DNA from 2 places in the Glycomyces halotolerans genome. Region 1 is predicted to be linked to the other one. Evidence: riboswitches for the same ligand, from Rfam matches in the RefSeq annotation. Region 1 holds a riboswitch; the other holds the start of a gene.
What was found. Region 1 has a riboswitch for cyclic di-AMP ahead of ACYVL2_RS08820 (C40 family peptidase). Riboswitches for the same ligand answer to the same signal wherever they lie in the genome.
Positions count from the first base shown of each region.

Region 2: another riboswitch for cyclic di-AMP. It lies ahead of ACYVL2_RS00105 (C40 family peptidase); the one in region 1 lies ahead of ACYVL2_RS08820 (C40 family peptidase).

Region 1 is NZ_BAAGXZ010000007.1:168,671-176,132, forward strand. It holds gene ACYVL2_RS08815 (beta-N-acetylhexosaminidase) at 1-853, shown strand, start outside; gene ACYVL2_RS08820 (C40 family peptidase) at 975-1,913, opposite strand; cyclic di-AMP (ydaO/yuaA leader) riboswitch at 1,923-2,091, opposite strand; gene ACYVL2_RS08825 (metal-sensitive transcriptional regulator) at 2,323-2,649, shown strand; gene ACYVL2_RS08830 (heavy-metal-associated domain-containing protein) at 2,700-2,912, shown strand; gene ACYVL2_RS08835 (hypothetical protein) at 3,006-3,194, shown strand; gene ACYVL2_RS08840 (sugar ABC transporter permease) at 3,294-4,232, opposite strand; gene ACYVL2_RS08845 (ABC transporter permease subunit) at 4,229-5,776, opposite strand; gene ACYVL2_RS08850 (sugar ABC transporter substrate-binding protein) at 5,804-7,039, opposite strand; gene ACYVL2_RS08855 (LacI family DNA-binding transcriptional regulator) at 7,196-7,462, shown strand, end outside.
Region 2 is NZ_BAAGXZ010000001.1:19,679-27,140, reverse strand. It holds gene map (type I methionyl aminopeptidase) at 1-395, shown strand, start outside; gene ACYVL2_RS00135 (DUF1707 SHOCT-like domain-containing protein) at 419-880, shown strand; gene ACYVL2_RS00130 (DUF1707 SHOCT-like domain-containing protein) at 931-1,401, shown strand; gene ACYVL2_RS00125 (DUF1707 SHOCT-like domain-containing protein) at 1,436-1,915, shown strand; tRNA gene ACYVL2_RS00120 (tRNA-His) at 2,235-2,310, opposite strand; gene orn (oligoribonuclease) at 2,389-3,003, opposite strand; gene ACYVL2_RS00110 (sigma-70 family RNA polymerase sigma factor) at 3,603-4,559, shown strand; gene ACYVL2_RS00105 (C40 family peptidase) at 4,666-5,574, opposite strand; cyclic di-AMP (ydaO/yuaA leader) riboswitch at 5,675-5,811, opposite strand; gene ACYVL2_RS00100 (spermidine synthase) at 6,081-6,890, opposite strand; gene ACYVL2_RS00095 (MerR family transcriptional regulator) at 6,961-7,462, opposite strand, start outside.

The DNA.
Region 1 (7,462 bases):
CGCCGTGCTGGCCGCCTACCCCGAGCTCGGCGCCGGCGCGCCCGAACCGGTGGCGACCACCTTCGGGGTCTTCGAGGAGGTCCTCGAGCCGACCGAGGAGGCCCTGGCGTTCGCCCGCGAGGTCTTCGACACGGTCGCGGCGGTGTTCGACTCCCCGTTCATCCACATCGGCGGCGACGAGGTCCCCACCGCGCAGTGGGAGCGGTCGCGGACCGCCAAGGAGCTGATGGAGCGCGAGGGCATCGGCGACGTCCGCGGCGTCCAGGCCTGGTTCACCCGGGCCTTCACCGAGCATCTCACCTCGCTGGGCCGCAGGGTCATCGGCTGGGACGAGATCCTCGAAGGAGGCGGCGCGCCCGCCGAAGCGGTGATCGCGGTGTGGCGCAACGAGGCCTACGTCAAGAAGGCCGCCGACGCCGGGCACGAGGTCATCGTCTCCCCCGAACCGTACGTCTACTTCGACCACTACGAGGGCGACGGCGGCGACGAGCCGCTGCGCATCCACGGGCACACCACGATCGACAAGGTCGCCTCCTGGGACCCGGTGCCCGACGACGTCGAGGCCTCCTCGGTCCTGGGCGCCCAGTGCCAGCTGTGGTCGGAGTACCTGCCGCGGGGCCGCGACGTGGAGTACGCGGCGTTCCCGCGCCTGTCGGTCCTGGCCGACGTCCTGTGGGCTCCGGCCGAGGCGCGGGCGGCCGCGCCGGTGCGCGAGCGGCTCGCGGGCCACCTGGAGCGGCTCGACGCGATGGGGATCAACTACCGGCCCCTGTCCGGGCCCCGGCCCTGGCAGGCCGGCGGCACCGGCCGCCGCAAGCGCTACGACCGCGAGTTCCGGGCCCACCAGGCCTAGGCCGACGCTCGGTGGCCTCTACGATGAGGTGGCCCCCGGCGGCGGCGCCTCGCGATGCGGGTCAGCAGGTCGGCAACGGAGTGGTCGCGCCGACGCCGGGGAGTCTGTGCGGCGGGGCCGGTCAAGGCCGGCCGTAACCGCCTATGTCCATGATGTACATGCTTGCGATCTTGACGTTCGAGCCGGTGCGCGGGGCGTGGATGATCTGCTCGTCGCCGATGTAGATGGCGTTGTGCCCCAGGCCGGAGTAGAAGACGATGTCGCCGGGCCGCAGCTCGCTGCGGGAGACGCGCGCGGTCTCGTTCCACTGCATCTCGACGTTGTGCGACAGCGAGTAGCCCGCCGCGCCCCATGCGCCCTGCACCAGGCCCGAGCAGTCCCAGCTGTCGGGCCCGTCGGAGCCGTACACGTACGGGTCGCCCAGCTGGTCGTAGGCGAACTGGACCACGGTGGAGTCGCCGCTGTAGTCGGGGTTGTTCGCCGGCGGCGGGTCGGGTGTGACCTGGTCGAGCAGCACCTCGAGTTCGTCGATCTCGGCCTCGATCTGGTCCTTCTGCTCCTCGATCTCGCCGAGGATCTCGTCGGCGTCGGCCCTGAGCGTCTCCAGCTCGGTCCTGCGGGTCTCCAGCTCTTCGCCGCGCTCCAGGTGCGCCTGGAGCTGGGCGTTCTCGGCCTGGGTGAGCGACTCCAGGTAGGTGAGGCGGTCGGCGAAGTCCCGGGGGTCGCCGCTGAGGACGGAGTTCACCATCGCGAACTCGCCGCCGGTGTGGGCGACGGCGACGATGTCGGCGATCCGCTCGGCGCTCTCGGCGACGGCCGCTTCGAGTTCGGGCAGCTCGGCCTCGATCTCGGCGATGAGCTTCTCGGCGTCCTCGAGTTCCTCGTTCTTGGCGTTGTAGTCCTCGATGACGAGTTCGAGTTCGGCGTGGCGCTCGTCGATGTCGGCCTCGACCTCCTCGGGGGAGGGCTCGGCTGTGGCCTGGCCCGCGGTCAGCACGAGGGCCGACACGGGCAGCAGCACCGCGGCCATGAGCACGGCTATCGGACGCCGGGTACGCACCAGTGATGCGCTCCTTCCTTCTGCCGCCTACCGGGTTAGCTGTCGGATTCGGGCGGGAAGAAGGTTCGCCCTACCCGCCCTGAGGCGGGATTCACCCCGATCGAATCGGTCGCTTTCGCGGCGTCGATCGCCCTGGTTCCCCGGTTCGCGCGCAGCCCGTCCTCGGCTCGCAAGCCTCACCTTGGTTGGGGTGCTTCGCGATTCGGCGGTGTCGCCTGGCGGCAGCGGGGTGCGGCCGAGTTTCCCATGCGACGGCTTCACGTTAGAGCCACCGCGCCCGCTTGACAAGGGCGGGTGGAGAATTTCTCTGGGAATGGCACGGAATACTACGGGCCGCTGCACGGGAATGACGAACGGTTGCCGAGATACCCCTCAGGGGTATAGACTCGGCTGAGGAGGTACGAACACCATGGCGAGCGAGGAGACGGGCCAGAAGATGGAGCACGGCCACCAGTACTGGTACCACGGCGACAAGGAGGCGCTCGGGCGCCGCCTGCGTCGCATCGAGGGCCAGATCCGAGGGCTGCAGCGGATGGTCGACGAGGACGAGTACTGCATCGACATCCTCACCCAGATCTCGGCCTCCACCAAGGGCCTCCAAGCCGTGGCGGTCAACCTCCTCGAAGGCCACATCGCGCACTGCGTCGCCGAAGCCCAGGTCAAAGGCGACGCCGCAGAGGCCGAAGCGAAAGTCAAGGAAGCCACTGACGCCGTCGCCAGACTGCTCAGGAGCTGACACGCGAGGGCCGACCGCCCGAGCGAGCAATGCCGAGAAAAGGAGCGACCATGCAGACCACTTACCTCGTCAAAGGCATGACCTGCGGCCACTGCGCGAGCGCCGTGACCGAAGAGGTCTCGGGCCTGCCCGGCGTCGAGAACGTCGACGTCGCCGTCGAGACCGGCAAGGTCACCGTGACCTCGGCCGACGCGCTGGCGACCGATGCGGTCCGCGACGCGGTCGACGAGGCCGGCTACGAACTGGTCGGCGTCGCCGAATAACGCCACTCGCCTCCGGGGGTGTCCGAGATCTCGGGCGCCCCCGGAGGCTTTCGGGTTGCGGACCGTTCACCCGCCTGGCGTAAAGTGCAACCCATGGCAGTCTCCGATGACGACCGATCCGTCGAGCTGAACGACGAGGGCTTCGCCGTGCTCCCCGACCAGACCTCGGACGAGGCCGACCACGGCTGGGGCGAGGCGGTGCCGCCGCGGCCGCGATCGGGCCGGGCCCTGTCGGCCCGCGACCGCGAACTGCTCGACGAGCGCCCCCCGCACTGGAGCTGAGACGCCGCGGGAAGGCCGGCGCCGCTGGGAGGCTACGGCCGACCCTCCCGCGCGGCCGTCCCGCCGAAGCGGGACGGCGCGGTGTCGAGCAGTGATCGGTCATCCCTTCACGGCCCCGCCGGTGAGCCCCGAGACGATGTAGCGCTGCAGGCTCATGAACACCGTCACGGTCACCACCGAGGTCAGCAGCGCGCCCGCCGCGAAGACGCCGAAGTAGCTGGCCGGCGCGTTCTCGGCGACGAGGGTCTTCAGCCCGACCGCGAGCGTCATCTCCTCGCGATCGGTCAGGAACAGGCTGGCGAGGATGAAGTCGTTGATGGTGCCCACGAACGCCAGGATCCCCGAGATCGCGATGATCGGCGCCGCCAGCGGCAGGATCATCCCGAAGAAGATCTGCGCGTGGCTGGCGCCGTCGATCGTGGCCGCCTCGTCGAGCTCCTTGGGGATGGTGTCGAAGAAGCCCTTCATCAGCCACGTCGAGACCCCGAGCGCCCCGCCCATGTAGACGAGCATGAGCCCGAGCTTCGTGTTCAGCCCGGCCACCGGGTAGTACTCGCCGATGCCGCCGAAGATCAGGTACAGCGCGACCACGGCCAGGAACGCCGGGAACATCTGGATCAGCAGCAGGAACAGCAGCATCGGGCGGCGCCCTTTGAAGCGGAACCTGCTGAAGGCGTACGCGGCCAGCGACGAGATGAAGATCGAGATGAACGCCGCCGGGACGGCGATGAGCAGCGAGTTGGCGAACCAGGCGGCGAAGGGAATGTTGTCCTCGGTGAACAGCCGCCGGAAGTTGTTCAGGCTGAACGAATCCGGCAGCAGGTTCGTCGCCGACAGCGTCCCGTTCGGATTGAACGCCGCCGAGACCACGTACACGATCGGAATGAGCGCGAACACCAGGACCAGCACGGCCACCAGGTGCCGCCAGCCGGTGTCGGCGGCCCATGTGGACCATCGCGGTCTCCTGGCCCGGGCCGGCGGCCGGACGGTCACCGCGGTCGCCTCGCGCGGAGCCGGGGGTACGGGAGTGCGGGTCATGAGTACACGTCCTCCTGCTTGCGGGTGGTGCGGAACATGACCGCCGAGATGGTGGCGACGATGATGAAGATGAACACGCTGATCGCGCTGGCGAAGCCGTAGTCGGAGCTGGCCGACCCGAAGGCCTGCCGGAAGGCGTAGGTGATCAGCAGGTCGGTGCCGCCGGCCTCCTCGCCGGCGCGGAAGGGCCCGCCGCCGGTGAGCAGTTCGATGGCGTTGAAGTTGTTGAAGTTGAACGCGAAGCTGGAGATCAGCAGCGGCGTGAGCGCCACCAGCAGCAGCGGCAGGGTGATCTTGCGGAAGGCGGTGACGCCGCCGGCGCCGTCGATCTTGGCCGCCTCCAGCGAGTCGGCCGGCAGCGCCTGGAGCGCGCCGAGGCTGATGAGGAACATGTAGGGGAAGCCGAGCCACGTGTTGGCCAACAGTGCCATGGCCCGGGAGGCCCACGCCTGGCCGTACCAGTTCACGTCGAGGCCCAGCAGCTCGTTGACCAGTCCGAAGTCCCGGTTGAACATCTGGGCCCACACCAGGATCATCGCGAACGACGGCATCGCGTACGGCAGGATCATGACCGCCCGGTATGCCTTGGTGCCGCGCATGCCCGGCCGGTTGAGGGCCATCGCGGTGCCCAGGCCGACCGCGAAGGTCAGCAGCACGCTCCCTGCCGCGAAGGCGAGGTTCCAGGCGAAGACGCCGAGGAACGGGCCGCGGATGTCGGGGTCGGTCAGCACCTGCGTGTAGTTCTCGAAGCCGATGTTGACCCGCCAGCCGACCAGGGCGGCCCGGCCGTCCTCGGTGAGGAAGGTGCCGGTCTCGTCGTCGGCGTGCCAGACGGTGCCGGTGGCGCTGTCGGTGATGCAGTCGCAGGCCTCGTCGTAGGAGCGGGTGGAGGCGCCTTCGAACGCCGACAGGCCCTGCACCTTGATGCCGGTGGTCTCGCCGGTGGGCACGGCCAGCGCCGTCAGCTCGTCCTGGCGTTCGTTCAGCTCGGCGAGGTCCCAGACGGTGTAGCCCTCGGCGGCGGTGACGCGGCCGGACTGGTCGGTCTCGGCCTCGGGGAGCGCTGAGAGGCCCTCTTCGGTGCCGGCCCAGGTGGAGCCGTCGGAGGTGTCGGTGAGCAGGAGAGTGAGTTCGCCGGAGGCGGATTCGCCGGCGGCGAGGAGGTAGGTGGTGCCGCCGGGGGTCTGCTGGACTCCGGCGGCGACGATCGCCTCGACGGCCTGTTCCTTGCCGACTCGGTGGCCGTCGCCGTAGTTGGAGAAGGAGGTGCCGATGGTCATGATGACCGGGATGATCTGGAAGGCGATGAGCAGCAGCGTCCCGGGTACGAGGTATTTGGGGGGGATGGTGCGGCGCTGCAGGTAGACGTAGAAGAGGGTCGCGACGACGGCCGCCTCGATGACCAGGGCCCACCAGGCCTGGGCGCGGACGAGGGGCAACGCCGCCCAGGCGGCCAGGGCCGCCACCAGCGCGAGCACGGCGATCTTGGCGATCTGGCCCGCGGCGGTGCCGGATCCGGCCGCCTGGGAACGTTGGTCGAGCACTGTGAAGCTTCCTTTGCTCGTCGGCGGCTAGGAGCCCGCGATGGCGTCGCGGATGCTCTGGGCGGCGGTGGTGGCGGCGTCCTCGCCGTCGGTGGTGCCGTCGATGGTGTCGGCTTCGGCGCGGCCGAAGGGCTCCCAGACGGCGTTCATCGCGGGGATGTTCGGCATGGGGACGGCGTGTTCGCCGGCCGCGGCGAAGCCTTGGACGTCGGCGTTGCCTTCGGAGTAGGCCTCGGCGGCGGCGGTGAGGGCGGGCAGGCGTCCGCCGGCTTCGGCGAGTTTGAGCTGGAGGTCCTCGGTGAGCACGTAGTTGGTGACGAACTCCTGGGCGAACAGGGCGTTCTGGGCCGAGGAGGAGACGTAGAAGCCCTGGACGCCCATGAAGGGGGCGGCGGGGTTCTGGCCTTCGAAGCCGGGGATGGCGGTGACCTCGTATTCGATGCCGGCGTTCTGGGCGTCGGTGAGCGCCCAGGGGCCGGAGATGAGGAACGGGGCCTGGCCTTCGGTGAAGAAGGGGATGGCGTTGGAGCCGTCGATGGAGGTCGAGAGGACTCCGGCCTGGCCGAGTTCGGCGAACTTCTCGAAGGCGGCGATGCCGCCGGGCGAGTCGACGCCGACGTCGCTGGGGTCGAGGCTGCCGGAGCCGTCGTCGCCGAACAGGTAGCCGCCCATGGACGAGAAGATCGGGTAGCCGTGGTAGGCGTCGCCGTCGGGTCCGACCGGCAGGAGCAGCGCGTTGTCGGTGCCGGCGGCCTCGCCGGCGGCGATGAGCTCTTCGAAGGTGGTGGGCGCTTCGGCGGCGAGGGCGGTGTTGCGGATCAGGCCGATGTTCTCGATGGCGTAGGGGACGGCGTAGAGGTTGCCCTCGACGGTGAAGGCCTTGACGGAGGCCTCGTTGAGGGCGCTCTGCTGGTCGGCGGTCAGGGTGATGGGGCTGATGACGCCGTCGGCGGCGAGCTGGCCGGACCAGTCGTGGGCGCCCACGACGATGTCGGGGCCCTGGCCCTGTTCGGCGGCGGCGATGAAGTCCTCGCGGAGGGTCTCCACGTGTTCTTCGACGGTGACCTTGACGCCGACCTGGGCCTCGAAGTCCGCGACGAACTCCTTGAGCACCGGGGTGCGGGTCTCATCGGCCCAGATGACCAGTTCGCCGGAGAATTCCTGCTCCTGGCCGGTGTCTTCGCCGCTGTCGGACCCGCAGGCGGCGGCCGCTCCGAGTGCGGCGGCAGAGACGGCGGCGGTGCCGATGGTCCTTCTACGCATGATGTAGTACCTCTCCTCATTGAGGGCGGCCCGATGACTGAGAGGTCCGACCGGGCCGGTGATGAAGGTCATGGGCTTACGCCCTGACCCTCCGTAGATTAGCAAGATGTTTCATAAACCGGAAACCCTTGCAATCAAAATGTTGCCAACTTTCAGATAGGCTACTCTGTCATCATGCGGCTTCGACTCTCTGACATCGCCCGACAGGCCGGGGTCAGTGAGGCGACGGTGTCACGGGTCCTCAACGACAAGCCCGGTGTCGGCGCTCAAACCCGGCAATCCGTCCTCACTGCACTCGACGTCCTGGGCTACGAACGGCCACAGGCCCTTCGCAAGCACGCCATCGGCCTGATCGGCCTCGTCGTTCCCGAGCTCGCGAACCCGATCTTCCCCCTGTACGCCCAGACGATCTCCAACGTCCTG
Region 2 (7,462 bases), on a different contig from region 1:
CCGCCACCGCCAAGCGCCTCGGCGGGATCTCGAACGCCGTCGAACGCGCCGTCGACGCCGCCGGCGACTACGGGATCGTGACCGGATTCGGCGGGCACGGCATCGGCACCGAGATGCACCAGGACCCGCACATCCTCAACTACGGCAATCCCGGCGAGGGCCCGAAGCTGCGGCCCGGCATGGCCCTGGCGATCGAGCCGATGATCACCCTCGGCTCGCCGGACACCGCCGAACTCGAGGACGGCTGGACCATCGTCACCGATGACGGCTCCATCGCCGCGCACACCGAGCACACGATCGCGATCTGCGACGACGGCGTGTGGGTCCTGACCGCCCCCGACGGCGGCGTCGCGATGCTGGGAGAGCTGGCGGCGAGCGCGGCCCAACGCCGATAACGTCATGATGTCATAATGGCGTCATGAATGACGACGCCGGAAGGGTCCGGATCTCGAACGCCGAACGCGAGCGCGCCATAGAGCAGCTGCGGGAGGCCCTCGAGGAAGGACGCATCGAGCTCAGTGAGTTCGACGAGCGTTCGAAGGCCACCTACGAGGCCAAGACCAATGCCGAGCTCGACCTGGTCTTCCAGGATCTGCCGGTGAGTCGGGCCCACGACAGCTCGGTGCACACCATCGATCTGACTCCCGAGGAGCGAGCCGAGCGCGAGGCGGCCGTGCGCGAACGCGTCGAAGGCGGCGGGAGTCGGCTGTCGGGGATGACCCAGGCCCTCATCTGGGTCTCCTGCACCACCCTCCCGATCTGGCTGTTCGTGCTCCTCATCACCGGCGAGACCCAGGGCTTCTGGCCGTTCTGGGCGATCATCAGCCTCGGTGCGATCACTTTGGCCCAGAAGTTGACGAGCAGAGGAGACGACGAATGAGCACGGGAGCGGGCCCGCCGAGAGCCGAAGACGAATGCCATACTGATCTTGTGAGCGAAGACCGAGGAAGGCTTCGCATCTCGAACGCCGATCGGGACGAAGCCGTTGCCCTCCTCAAACGAGCCCTCGACGAGGGGCGCCTCGAGCTGTCCGAGTTCGACGAGCGCACGCGGGCGGTGTACGGCGCGAAGACGAACGCCGAGCTCGACCTCGTCTTCGACGACCTGCCGTTCGGCCGGACCGACGACAGGTCGCCGAGCACCTTCGACGCGCCCGCCGATGATCGCGCCGAACGGGAGCAGGACGGCCACGGGCACGTCCACCACCGCCATGGCCATCGTGGCCTGCCTTCGTCGCTGCACGGCCTGGTCTGGGTCGCCGTACCGACGATCACGATCTGGCTGCTCTCCTCGATCGTCTCGGGAGAGGTCCAGTACTTCTGGCCCGCTTGGCCGGTCGGGATCATGGCCGCGATCTTCCTGGCCCAATGGCTCACCGGCGATCGCGACGACGGCTGCTGAAGCCCCTTTCTCGGCACACCCAGAAGGAGTCCCCATGTCCTCACTCGAGCGCTACCGTGACCGCGGCACGCGCATCGGCGACGCCGAACGCGGCGCCCTCGCCGAACTCTTGCGGTCCTCCGTCGACAAGGGATATCTGACGCTCGAGGAGTACGAGAAGCGCGTCGAGTCCGTCATGGAGGCGAAGACGCTCGGCGACGCCGAGGTGGTGCTCCTGGACCTTCCCGCGTACCAAGCGATCCTGGACGCCGGCGAGCCCGAGCGGAGCCCGACGCCGCAGTGGATCAAATGGCTCTGGTTCGGAGTGTCCATCCCGATCGGCATCAACTTGGGCGTGTGGCTCTTCGTGATGGCACTGACCGGAGGCAACACGCAGTACTTCTGGCCGATCTGGGTCGTGATGCCGCTCCTGGTCGTCGCCGGAGCCTTGACCGTGGCCGAGCGGAAGATCATTCGCCCGACCCTCGATGAGAAGCGCCGCAAGCAGCGCGAGCGCCGCAGGCCCCGCCTCTGAATGAAGACCGACGAGGCACCGGTCCCGCACCGGCGCCTCGCCGGCTCTCCGACGGACGACTGAAGGTCGGCCGAGGGTCATCGCCTCCGAACCTAACCTCCGGGTGCGACAGAACCGGCGCAGAGAAGAGCCCCGCGGTCGCCTGCGGGGCCGGTAGGCACGGAGAGGGCACCGCAGTTGCCCGCGAGGCCCTCGCAGAACATGGGGTGATCGACGGGGCTTGCTGGGCTGAGGGCGCTTCGCGCTGCGACCTCCTGGACCACCACCGAGCGCTGGAGGCACGGAAAAAGCCCCGCGGTTGCCCGCGAGGCTTTCTCAATGGGGTGATCGACGGGGCTTGAACCCGCGACCTCCTGGACCACAACCAAGCGCTCTACCAGCTGAGCTACGACCACCATGTATTCAGTTCACCAAGGGAACCCTGGTAACCGCCGACAATCATAGCCGCGGTCGGGGCGATTCCGTCAACCGGGTCAGGTGTTCGGCGTCTCAGCGTCCAGTTCGGCGACGGCCTGCTTCGCCTCGTCGGAGCTCGGGCCGGGGAGCTGCACGAACACCGTCTTGCGGTAGTACTCGAGTTCGCGGATGCTCTCCTTGATGTCGGCCAGCGCGCGGTGGGCCAGGCCCTTGGCCGGCTGGTTGTAGTAGACGCGGGGGTACCAGCGCCGTGCCAGCTCCTTGATCGAGGAGACGTCGATCATCCGGTAGTGGAGGTGGTCGTCGAGGCGGGGCATGTACTTGGCGATGAAGGTGCGGTCGGTGGCGATCGAGTTCCCGCACAGCGGCGCGGTGCGGGCCTCGGGCACGTGCTGCTTGACGTATTCGAGCACCTCGTCCTCGGCCTGGTCCAGCGAGACGTCGGCCGCGCGGACCTCGTCGGTCAGGCCGGACTTGGCGTGCATGTCGGTGACCACGGGGCCCATGTTGTCGAGCTTGGCGGGTTCGCATGCGATCACGAGGTCGATGCCGTCGTCGACCGGGGTGAGGTCGGGTTCGGTGACGAGCGCGGCGATCTCAATGAGGGCTTCGGTCTCGGGGTCGAGGCCGGTCATCTCGCAGTCGACCCACACTAGGCGTTCTTCAGACACTTGCATAACTCTACGCTGCAGCTGCGTTGAACGTGATCTTCGTCGGTCGCGATCAGCGAGTCGACCACTGTGCGCAATTGTTCGGGAACGCTGAGTGCCCGACATCCGACTCCGGTGCGCCAAGAAAGGTGTTGCTCGTCACCCTTACGTTCCGCTATGGTGCAGGCATCAGAGAGTCGTGGCCTTTGCGGTCGGCATCGCAGTGATAGGGGCCGCATTGAGATTATCTCTCAACTTTTTCAAGGTAGAGCGCGTGTACCCCTATAGATTGAAGGTTTGCGATGAAGCGGACCGGGCAATACCGTGACCGAGGCCGATGGGCGGCATGCTCCTCCTGAGGTAGCAGTGACACCCATCTCAACGGCATCATGATCGGTCCGAACCCCCGTCTAGGGAATAGGAACCGTGAACGAGGCCTTCCATTGAGGGCCGGGTTATCGGGTCGGTGCGGCGGCCCCGCCAGGGGCCACCGAACGGCATCGGTTCAGTAACCGTGGTGTATCGAACACCGGGGCACGGAATTCCACGCAACGAAGCGGTCGTTGTAACTAGTGCACCGTTCAGTCGGTGCCCGGGGGACGAGGAAGCTGGAGGAGACCTTGAGCGTGGAGACTACGACTACACCCACCCTCACCACCGAAGAGGTCGCTGAGGAGCGAGATCTGGTAGGTGTTTACCTGCACGAGATCTCCAAGACGCCGTTGCTGGACGCAGCCGCCGAGGTCGAACTGGCCAAGGCGGTCGAAGCCGGCCTGTTCGCCAAGCACCTGCTGGCCGAGGGGAAGACCTTCGCGGGTGCCGGCGAGAAGGAGCTGAAGCGCCTGGTGGAGGACGGGGCGCGCGCCAAGGAGCAGTTCATCAAAGCGAACCTGCGCCTGGTCGTGTCGATCGCCCGCCGCTACGTTCGCTCCGGTATGCCGATGCTGGACCTGATCCAGGAGGGCAACACCGGCCTGGTCCGCGCCGTTGAGAAATTCGACTACCAGCGCGGGTTCAAGTTCTCGACCTACGCCACGTGGTGGATCCGCCAGGCCATCAGCCGGGCGATCGCCCAGCAGGAGCGCACCGTGCGCCTGCCGGTGCACCTGGTCGAGGACGTCAACCGGATGCGCAACGTCACCCGCCAGCTCACCCGTGAGCTGGGCGGCGACCCCGAGCCCGACCAAGTCGCGAAGGCTCTGGGAGTCACCGTCGAGCGGGTCAACGAGCTCATCCGCTGGAGCCAGGACACGGTCTCCCTCGACACGCCGATCGGCGACGACGGCGATACCAACCTCGGCGACCTGGTCGCCGACTCCGACGAGCCGAGCCCTGAGGACGTCGTGCTCGCCGGAATGGAGCGGCAGCGCATCGAGATGATGCTCAACCACCTCGACGAGCGCTCCGCCGGAATCGTCAAGGCCCGCTACGGGCTCGAAGACGGGCGGGAGCACTCGCTGACCGAGGTCGCCCACCGGTTCCACCTGTCGCGCGAGCGCATCAGGCAACTGGAGATCCAGGCGCTGGCGCGCCTGAAGGAACTGGCGAACGACCAGGTCATGGCGGAGGCCGCTTGACTGCGTGAGCGATAAGACGTAAGAGGGCCGGGGCGTGAGCCCCGGCCCTTCGTCGTGCGCCGAGCGCCGACTATATTTCCTATAGGATATATGATATAGGGTTCGGTCAGACGCGGCGGTAGCCGTCGATGCCCATCATGTCGATCCCGGCGGTTTTCACCACATCGCCCGGCTTGGGCGCGTGGATGACCTCGCCGCCGCCGATGTAGATGGCCATGTGGCCGAGACCGGCGTAGAACACCAGGTCGCCGGGCCGCAGGTCGGAGCGGTCGATCGGCGTGGTCTCGTTCCAGATGGCGACGGTGTAGTGGGTCAGCGAGATGCCGGAGACCGCGTAGGCGCCCTGGACCAGTCCCGAGCAGTCCCACGAGTCCGGGCCGGCGGCGCCGTAGACGTAGGGCTCGCCCAGTTGCGCGCGGGCGAACTCGACCGCCGCGGTCGCGGCGTCGGAGCTGTACGAGGCGACCGTGTCCGAGCTCGAACCCGAATCGGAGTTCGAGGCCGGCTCGCTCGCCGCGGCCTCCGCCGCCGCTGCCTCGGCCGCCGCCTCCGCCTCGGCTTGCGCCTCTGCTTCGGCCGCCGCTTCGGCGGCCTGCTCGGCCTCGTCGATCTGCTCGTCGAGTTCGGCGATCGCCGCTTCGGCCTCGGCGATGTCGGCCCCGAACGCGATCGCGTCCTCGGTGGCCGCCTGGGCCTCCTCGAACCGGTCGGTCTGCTCCTTGGCGAAGCCGACCAGACTCGCCATCTTCGCGCCGAGGTCCTCCTCGGCGGAGTCGACGGCGACGGTGACCCGGTCGAGCCGGGCCTTGGGGCTGCCGTATTCGGCGCTGACCTCGTCGATGACCGCGCGGGCCTGGCTGAGCCGCTGCCGCAGGTCCGCGAGGCGGTCCTCGGTCTCGGCCCGTTCGGTCTCGAGTTCGGCGATATGGTCTTCGATTTCCGCCGAGGTCGCCTCGTCATAGTCGATGTCGACCGCTTCGGCGGGAGATGCCGCGAAGATGGTGGCCACACTCACGGCAATGGCGGTGACACCTGCGTAGAGGGCGGCTCGGCGGATGATGCCGTTCGCTCGCGAACGCTCTCGCGTTTCGGGGCAGGCTCGGTCCACAGGATGGCCTTTCTTCCTCGGCCGCCTACCGGGTTAGCTGTCGGGTTCGGGCTGGGAAGCGCGCCCTACCCGCCGAGATGGGGATCAACGGCGGGATTCACCCCTGCGAACGGGCGGCGCCACAGGCGCCGGCCTCACGAGTCTCCTCGTCGCGGTGGGTTCCCGGCCTGCGCTTCGACGAGGACGGGACCCGGAGGGATGGGGCCCGGCTCGCGTCGCGCAGTTCGGCGGTCCGGCGGGAGGGCCTCTGGGGGAGGTCCTGACGTCCCGACCGGAACAGGAGCTGACGCTAGTCGACGTGACCGGCGTCGCCAAGAAGGTTGTGAAATTATCCACAATCCGGTAACGGACAGTGAGGACAGGCAGGTAGAGAGGGTCACTATCCAGCGGCTTCACTCATCCGCCGGACTCGCCTAGAACGATCGGAGCGAGGCCGGAGGAGGTGGGCTCGGCATCGCCGCGGCATCGGTCGCCGGGACGGCGCCGCCGATGTACTCGGCGAGCTCACCGCCCTCCAGCACCCGGCACGGGAACGGCGCACCGGCGCAGCGGCGCCGCAGCTCCCGCACCGGCAGCTCGACGTCGGCCGCCGCGGCCACGACGTTCCCGAACCGCTTCCCACGAAGGACCGCCGGCTCGGCCATCACGGCCGAGCGGCCCCACACCTCGGCCATCGCCGCCAGCGCCGGCTTCAAGAACCGCATCCGGCCCCCGTCGCACAGATTCACCGCGTAATGCCCGCCGGGGCGCAGCACCCGCTTCGCCTCCCGCAAAAACTCCACAGTGGTCACATGCGCCGGCACTCGCGCCCGCTCGTACACGTCGGTGACGATGAGCTCATAGCTTCCGTCCGGCGCCGCCTCGAGCGCCTCGCGGGCATCGGCCCGGCGGATCTTCACCCGCACCCTGCGCGGCAGCGGCGCCTCCGCCCGCACCAGCGACACCAGTTCGGCGTTCGTCTCGACCGCCTGCTGGTACGACTCCGGCCTCGTCGCGGCCACATACCGCGCCATCGCCAACGCCCCCGCACCCAGATGCAGCACCCGCAGCGGCCGCCTCGGCTCGGCGACCGCGTCGACCAGGTACGAGATGCGCTGCATGTACTCGGCGTCGAGATAGGCCGGATCGTCGAGATCGATGCTCGACTGCACCACCTCGTCGGCGACCAGATGCAGCAGACTCGGACGGTCGGAGTCGACATCGAATCGGAGAGCGTTCAGCATGGGCACCGCGATTCCAGTCCAGGCCGAGGCGCCGCTTGCGACGCCGGCTTACGGGGCGACGGGCGAGGGATCACGGACCCATTGTGCCCGACGTACCCCCGCCCGACTGGATCCGAGCCGACGCCGCGATGTGCGCGATGCGCCGCAGCGCCGCGAACACCGTCTCGCCCAGCACCGTGCCCACCACCGCCTGCTCCACGTCCACACCCTCCGGGCGTGTCGCCTCCGCGATCGCCTCCATGTCCGCCGACGCCAGCTGCGCCGCCGCGTCGGCGTAGTGCGTCAGCACCTCCACCGGATCCGGATTGCCCAGTCGGTAGTAGGCGGCCAGAGCCGTCACGATCGCGTCCCGGTAGTTCGGCGGCGCGTACTCGAGCCACCCGTACTCGCTGAGCAGCCCGTCCACGGTCCGCTCGGCCGCCCGCAGCGCCCCCTCGCTGCCGAGCGAGAACCGCGGATTGCGGTGCGTGGCCGCCAGCGTGGCACCGAGCGCCCGGAACGCCGACTCCGGGTGCCGCGCCAACACCTTCAGCACCTCGCCGATCTGCGCCACCGACAGGCCCGCCGTCTCC